2 regions of the Cupriavidus sp. MEYA8 genome follow, and region 1 is predicted to be linked to the other one. Evidence: riboswitches for the same ligand, from Rfam matches in the RefSeq annotation. Region 1 holds a riboswitch; the other holds the start of a gene.
What was found. A riboswitch is a leader RNA that binds a small molecule or an ion and turns the genes downstream of it on or off. The one in region 1 is predicted to bind glycine.

Region 1 (3,400 bases):
GCCGACGGCAACCTGATCTCGGGCGTCGGCAAGCTGCCGTTCAATACCGATGGCGGTGGCCTGTGCAACAACCACCCGGCCAACCGCGGCGGCATCACCAAGGTGATCGAGGCCGTGCGCCAGCTGCGCGGCGAGGCGCATCCGGCGGTGCAGGTGAAGAACTGCGACCTGGCGCTGGCGCAAGGCACCGGCGGCTACCTGGGCTCGCGCCACGGCAGCGCCACCCTGATCCTCGAGCGCGAATAATGAACGATCGCCGGAGCAACTGACATGACGACCCCGCACACTCCCATGGCCTACAAGGCCCCGGACGAACAGCCCGACAACATCGAATTCTGGCAGGCCGCGCGCGAAGGCCGGCTGCTGGTCAAGCACTGCCAGTCATGCGGCAAGACGCACTGGTATCCGCGCACGCTGTGCCCGTTCTGCATGGGCGATACGGTCTGGAAGACCGCCAGCGGCCGCGGCACCATCTACTCGTACAGCGTCACGCGCAAGGCTGGCCCGCAGGCGTATTGCATTGCCTATGTGACGCTGGACGAGGGCGTGACCATGATGACCCATATCGTCGATTGCGATCTCGATGAGGTGCGCATCGGGCAGAAGGTGAAGGTCAGGTTCGCGCCCAGCGTGGATGGGGCGCCGGTGCCGGTGTTTGCGCCGGCCTGAGCGGTTCACGGCGGGCGATGGCGCTTCACTCCGTGGAGGCTCCCGCCCTCTCCCCCGTACCTCTCCCGCGAGCGGGAGAGGGGCTGGGGGAGAGGGCCAGCGCTGGCAATAGCGAGGCGCTCAACTGGCAATCTCAAGCCTTGGCAAGTCCCAGCGAGCCCACGCCCGAGACTTTCGGCTCAACCAGCGCCTGCGCCACCACCCCCGCCACCATATCCGCCGTCACCGCCGACAGCGTCCAGCCAAGGTGCCCATGCCCGGTGTTGTAGAACACGCACCGGGCCCGCCCCCGCCCAACACGCGGCAGCATATCCGGCAGCATCGGCCGCAGCCCCGCCCACGGCACCACGCTGCGCGTGCTGACGCCGGGGAAGCACTGCTGCACCCATTCCACCAGCGGCCGGATGCGGTCGGCGCGGATGTCGCGGTTGAAGCCGTTGAACTCCGCGGTGCCGGCCACGCGGAAGCGGTCGTCGCCCAGGCGGCTGGTGACCAGCTTGGTTTCATCGTCGAGCAGGCTGACGGTCGGCGCCGCGGTGCGGCTGCCCGCGTCGTTCAGGTTGACGGTGATGGAATAGCCCTTGACCGGATAGATGTTGACGCGGTCGCCCAGCCCGGCGGCCAGCGCGCGGCTGGCGGTGCCGGCGCAGATCACCGCGCCGTCGAAGGTCGAGGTGGCGCTGTCCGCGCCTTCCTGCACGGTCACGCTGGCGCTGCGGCCATCGGTGGTGACCTTGCGCACGTCCTCGCCGTAGCGGCAGTGCACGCCCATGCGCTCGATGGCGGCGGCCAGGCCGCTGGTGAACTTGTGGATGTCGCCGGTCGAATCGCTTTCGGTGAAATAGCCGCCGTAGTAGGTGCCGGCCAGCGTCGGCTCGATCGCGCGCATTTCCGCCGGCGTCACCGCGCGGCGCTCCAGCCCGCCCTGCGCCAGCAGCGCCGAGACGCGGCCCGCGTGCTCGAAGCCCGCCTTGTCGCGATAGATATGCAGGATGCCTTCGCGCTTGTGGTCGAAGTCGATGCCTTCCTGCGCCGCCCACGCGAACAGGTGCTCGCGCGCCGCGATGGCCAGGCGCGCGGTCTCGATGGTGTTGCGGCGGTAATGCGGGATCGAGGCGATGAACTCGGCGAACCAGCTCAGCTTGTGCCAGCTCGGGCGCGGGTTGACCAGCAGCGGGGCGTCGCTGCGCAGCATCCACTTCAGGCCCTTGATGATGGTGGACCAGTGCGTCCACACCTCGGCATTGGAGGCGGATAGCTGCCCGCCGTTGGCGAACGAGGTTTCCATCGCGGCGTAGCGGTGGCGCTCGAACAGGGTGACGGAGAATCCGCGCCGGGCGAGCGCGTAGGCCGTGGTGACACCGGTGATGCCACCGCCGATGACGGCGATTGTCTTCATGATCTGGCAGTCCAGAAACGTCGGGGTGGGAGCCCGCACGCGACATGCGTGGCGGACGCCCCCTCTGTTCCTGACCTGAGAGATTCACGACAGCCGCCGGTGGTGCCCGGGGGTACCGGTGGCGGGGGCCGCTTGCTCCTTCGGTATGCCGGCTGACGATGGCGGCATTCTTCAGAGTGCTGTGACGCGTGATACCGGTCCTTTTGCCTGAGAGTTTCCGGGGCGGTTGCTCCTTCGGCGCTGTCCGCGGCGGCTGCCGCCGGATCAGTCTCTCCCAGCATCACGTTGGCGCGAACGCCAATCCGCGCAAATCTAGAGACAAAGGCCGCAAGTGGATATGCGGGTAAACGCGAATAGAGCCAGTCGTGTTCGCATGGATGGGTCGAGTCGCTTCTTTACCGGCGCGGCGCTATGTCGCACTGCGTCAAGCCGACCCGCCCCCTAGAATGTCAGCACTCGCTACGCGGAGGAAGTGCGCCGTAGCACGAGCCGGATACGGCGCACCGGTCGGGCGAGCCAGAAGAACAGAAAAGGTATTCCAGTGAGAAGAAATCGGATTGCGCTGGCCGCCTCGGCCGCGCTGATGGGCCCCGGCATCGCCGGCGCGCAGCCGGATGAACCCGTCAGCGCGCCGCAGCCCTTGCAGGAAGTCGTGGTCTCGGCGAAGACCGGGCGCGGCGAAACGCCGGCCACGCCGCCCAATACGCCATCGCCCGCCTATGGCATCAGCGCCGCACGCATGGCGGACTTCAACGTGGTCAACACCGAAGACGCGCTCAAGTACGCGCCCAACCTCGCCGTGCGCAAGCGCTTCATCGGCGATATGAACTCGATCATCTCGGTGCGCAGCACTAGCTCGCGCCAGTCGGCGCGCGGGCTGGTCTATGCCGACGGCCTGCTGCTTTCCAACCTGCTGGGCTCCGATTTCACTTTCCCGCCGCGCTGGTCGCTGGTCAACGCCGCCGAGATCGAGCGCGTCGACGTGCTGTATGGCCCGTATTCGGCGCTGTACCCGGGCAATTCGCTGGGCGCGACCGTGCTGATCAGTACGCGCACACCGGAGAAGTTCGAGGGCGATGCCAGCGTGCAGCTATTCACGCAGCGCTTCAACCTGTACGGCACGCACGACAGTTTCAACGGCGTGCACGCCAACGCCTACGTGGGCGACCGCGCCGGGCCGTTCTCGTGGCTGGTCAGCGTCGACCGGCAGGACAGCAAGAGCCAGCCGCTGAGCTTCTACACCGCGGCGCGCTCCAGCGTGCGGGCGACTTCGGCCGACAAGCCCGTGACCGGCGCCTACTTCGACCAGGACCAGACCGGCGCCGACCGCAC
Region 2 (3,400 bases), on a different replicon from region 1:
TTGAGGTCGGGGAAGTCGGTCTGCAGCCCGCGCAGGTTGTCCAGCGTGGCGCCGCGCCAGCCGTAGATGGCCTGGTCGTCGTCGCCCACCGCGGTAAAGGCCGGCGCGCGCAGGTGCGAGCCCCCCGCCAGCAGCTTGAGCAGCTGGTACTGGCAGGCGTTGGTATCCTGGTACTCGTCGACCAGGAAGTAGCGCAGCCGGTTCTGCCACTTCAGCTGCACCGCTTCGTTGCGCGCGAACAGTTCCGCGGGCAAGCGGATCAGGTCGTCGAAATCCACCGCCTGGTACGCGTTCAGCGTGGCGACGTAGTTGCGGTAGACCAGCGCGGCCTGGTGCTCGTCGGCATTGGCCGCCTGCGCGATCGCGACCTCGGGGTCGACCATGCCGTTCTTCCACAGCGAGATCGTGCTCTGCACGCCGCGGATCAGCTTCTTGTCGGTGGTGCCGAGCTGCTCCTGGATCAGGCCGAAGCAGTCGTCCGAATCCATGATCGAGAACTGCGGCTTCAGGCCGACGTGTTCCGCCTCCATGCGCAGAATCTGCACGCCCAGCGAGTGGAAGGTACAGACTGTGAGCTGCTTGAGCGGGATGCGCTTGCCCTCGCGCGTGGTCTTGCCTTCCATCAGCTTGCCGATGCGTTCCTGCATCTCCTTGGCAGCCTTGTTGGTGAAGGTGACGGCGGCGATATGGCGCGGCTCGAAGCCCTTGTCTTCGATCAGGTGCGCGATCTTCTGCGTGATCACGCGGGTCTTGCCCGAGCCCGCCCCGGCAAGGACGAGGCAGGGTCCGTCCAGATAGCGGACGGCTTCAGATTGGGCGGCGTTGAGGCCGTGGCTCATGCGCGGGAATGCTTGCGTGGGGTGGTCGGGACGGCGTCGCGCCCTGTACACCACATGGGGCGGCGCCGGACGCAAAGCTAATCATGTTAACACGCTGGGCCGGCCCTGATCAGTCAGCGGGAACCGCTTTTTCCGGGGGCGGGGACGTTACCGAAGTAACACTTGGTAAGTCCCAAAACCGGGCGTCCGGGCCCTCCTCTAACCAGTATGGCGGGATGGCAGACCTGCGTCCCGAACGTACTCAAAGTTACTTTCGGAGCCCATCATGAAAATGCTACGAGCCTTTTCCAAAGCGACGATGGCCGGCATAGCCGTTGCGGCCCTGGCCACCGGCTGTGCCGACATGACACCGAAGCAGCGCAACACGGTCATTGGTGCCGGCGTGGGCGCGGCCGGCGGTGCTGCGTTGACGCACGGTAGTGCCGCAGGCACGCTGGGCGGTGCCGCCCTGGGCGGCGTGGTCGGTAACGTAATGACCGACGACCATCGCCGTTGATAGGGCGAATGGCTGCTGGCGGGGGGCGCCCGCCGCGTTGACAAAGGCAGGGCCCTCCCGTACATTGCGCGCATCCGACCGGGAGAGCGCGCATATCTGCGCCGCCGAAGGGGTATCACCCGAAAACTCTCAGGCACCACGGACCGCTCGGATCGGCATGCAACATGCACACGATGCATGCCGCACTCTGGAGAGCGGCACCCGCCATTCATGGCGAGCGTGCCCACCGAAGGGGCGCGCGAGGACGGGATTCAACGAATCCGCCTCGTAATCTCTCAGGTATCGAGGACAGAGGGGTCATCCGCCGCAGCGGATTGCTTGGCCATTGGCATAGCGATCGTTGCGGCGGATGGCCCTTTTTTGTTTTCGCGACCCGACATTGCCCCCGAGGATTCCATGACGCTCCAGGCCACGCCCCTCAACGCCATCCACCGCGCCCTCGGCGCCCGCATGGTCGACTTCGGCGGCTGGGACATGCCGGTCAACTACGGCTCCCAGATCGAAGAACACAACGCCGTGCGCACCGACGCCGGCATGTTCGACGTCTCGCACATGTGCGTGGTCGACCTCAGCGGCCCCAATACCCGCGCCTTCCTGCGCGGCCTGCTGGCCAACAACGTCGACAAGCTGCAGACGCCGGGCAAGGCGCTGTACTCGTGCATGCTCGACGAAAAAGGCGGCGTGATCGACGACCTGATCGTCTATTTCTTTGCCGAGGACCGTTTCCGCCTGGTGGTCAACGCCAGCACCGCGGTCGGCGATATCGACTGGATCCGTGCGCGCAACGACGCCACCGGCAGCGGCGTGACCATCACCCCGCGCCGTGAAGATGTTGCGCCCGCGGGCGCGCAGCCGCTGGCGATCGTCGCGGTGCAGGGCCCTAACGCCCGCGCCAAGGTGTGGAGTACCTTCCCGTCGACCCAGCCTTCCGATGCGCTCAAGCCGTTCAACGCTGTCGTGGTGCAGGACCCCGCACTTGGCGAAGTCATGGTCGCGCGCACCGGCTACACCGGCGAAGACGGCTTCGAGCTGGTGGTGCCGGCGGCCAGCGTCGCCGGCCTGTGGGAAAAACTGAATGCCGCGGGCGTGCGCCCGGCCGGCCTGGGCGCGCGCGACACGCTGCGCCTGGAAGCCGGCATGAACCTGTATGGCCAGGACATGGATATCAGCACCTCGCCGCTGGACGCGGGCCTGGCCTGGACCGTCGACCTGCAGAGCGAGCGCGACTTCACCGGCAAGGCGGCACTGGCCGCGGCCGGCTCGCGCCAGCAATTCCTCGGCCTGATCCTGCGCGACAAAGGTGGCGTGCTGCGCGCCCACCAGAAGGTCATCACCGCCGCCGGTGACGGCGAAATCACCAGCGGCACCTTCAGCCCCTCGCTGTCGCAATCGATCGCGTTCGCGCGCCTGCCGCAGGGCGTGAACGTCGGCGACACCGTGCAGGTGGAGATCCGCGACCGCAAACTCAACGCGACTGTGGTTAAACTGCCGTTTGTGCGTAATGGCAAGGCACTCGTGAGCTAAGGGAAACATCCGCTCACCCAACGGTCGCCCTCGCCTGCCGGCAGCGTTGCCGGGCAGGCATCACCCAACAAGAAACAGATCTGAATCCGGAGAACCTTCATGAATTTCCCCGCCGACCTCAAATACACCGAGTCGCATGAGTGGGTGCGCGTCGAAGCCGACGGCACGCTCACCATTGGCATCACCGACCACGCACAGGATGCGCTGGGCGACATCGTCTTCCTGGAACTGCCCGAAGTGGGCAAGTCGGTCGGTGCCGGCGACGCGCTGGCAGTGGTGGAATCGGTGAAGGCCGCTTCCGATATCTACGCCCCGGTGGCCGGCGAAGTGATCGCCGTCAACGAAGCCGCCACGGCCGAGCCGGAAAGCGTCAATGCCAATGCCTTCGACGCCTGGCTGTTCAAGCTCAAGCCGGCCAACAGCGACGACGTCAACGGCCTGATGTCGGCCGACGCGTACAAGGCCAGCGTCGGCGCCTGATCGCCCCGCCGGTCCCGCACCCGGGATCGGCACACAGCATTTGCAGCGCCGCGGCACGGCT

Region 2: it holds a riboswitch for glycine, as region 1 does, so the genes downstream of both, gcvT (glycine cleavage system aminomethyltransferase GcvT) here and AC5WJ1_RS20675 (D-amino acid dehydrogenase) in region 1, are expected to answer to the same signal.

Annotation. Positions count from the first base shown of each region.
Region 1 is NZ_CM181222.1:789,758-793,157, reverse strand. It holds gene AC5WJ1_RS20685 (thiolase family protein) at 1-246, shown strand, start outside; gene AC5WJ1_RS20680 (Zn-ribbon domain-containing OB-fold protein) at 271-669, shown strand; gene AC5WJ1_RS20675 (D-amino acid dehydrogenase) at 803-2,068, opposite strand; glycine riboswitch at 2,123-2,253, opposite strand; glycine riboswitch at 2,254-2,355, opposite strand; gene AC5WJ1_RS20670 (TonB-dependent receptor) at 2,610-3,400, shown strand, end outside.
Region 2 is NZ_CM181221.1:3,500,240-3,503,639, forward strand. It holds gene AC5WJ1_RS16445 (UvrD-helicase domain-containing protein) at 1-839, opposite strand, end outside; gene AC5WJ1_RS16450 (YMGG-like glycine zipper-containing protein) at 1,105-1,335, shown strand; glycine riboswitch at 1,405-1,491, shown strand; glycine riboswitch at 1,513-1,637, shown strand; gene gcvT (glycine cleavage system aminomethyltransferase GcvT) at 1,732-2,859, shown strand; gene gcvH (glycine cleavage system protein GcvH) at 2,959-3,339, shown strand.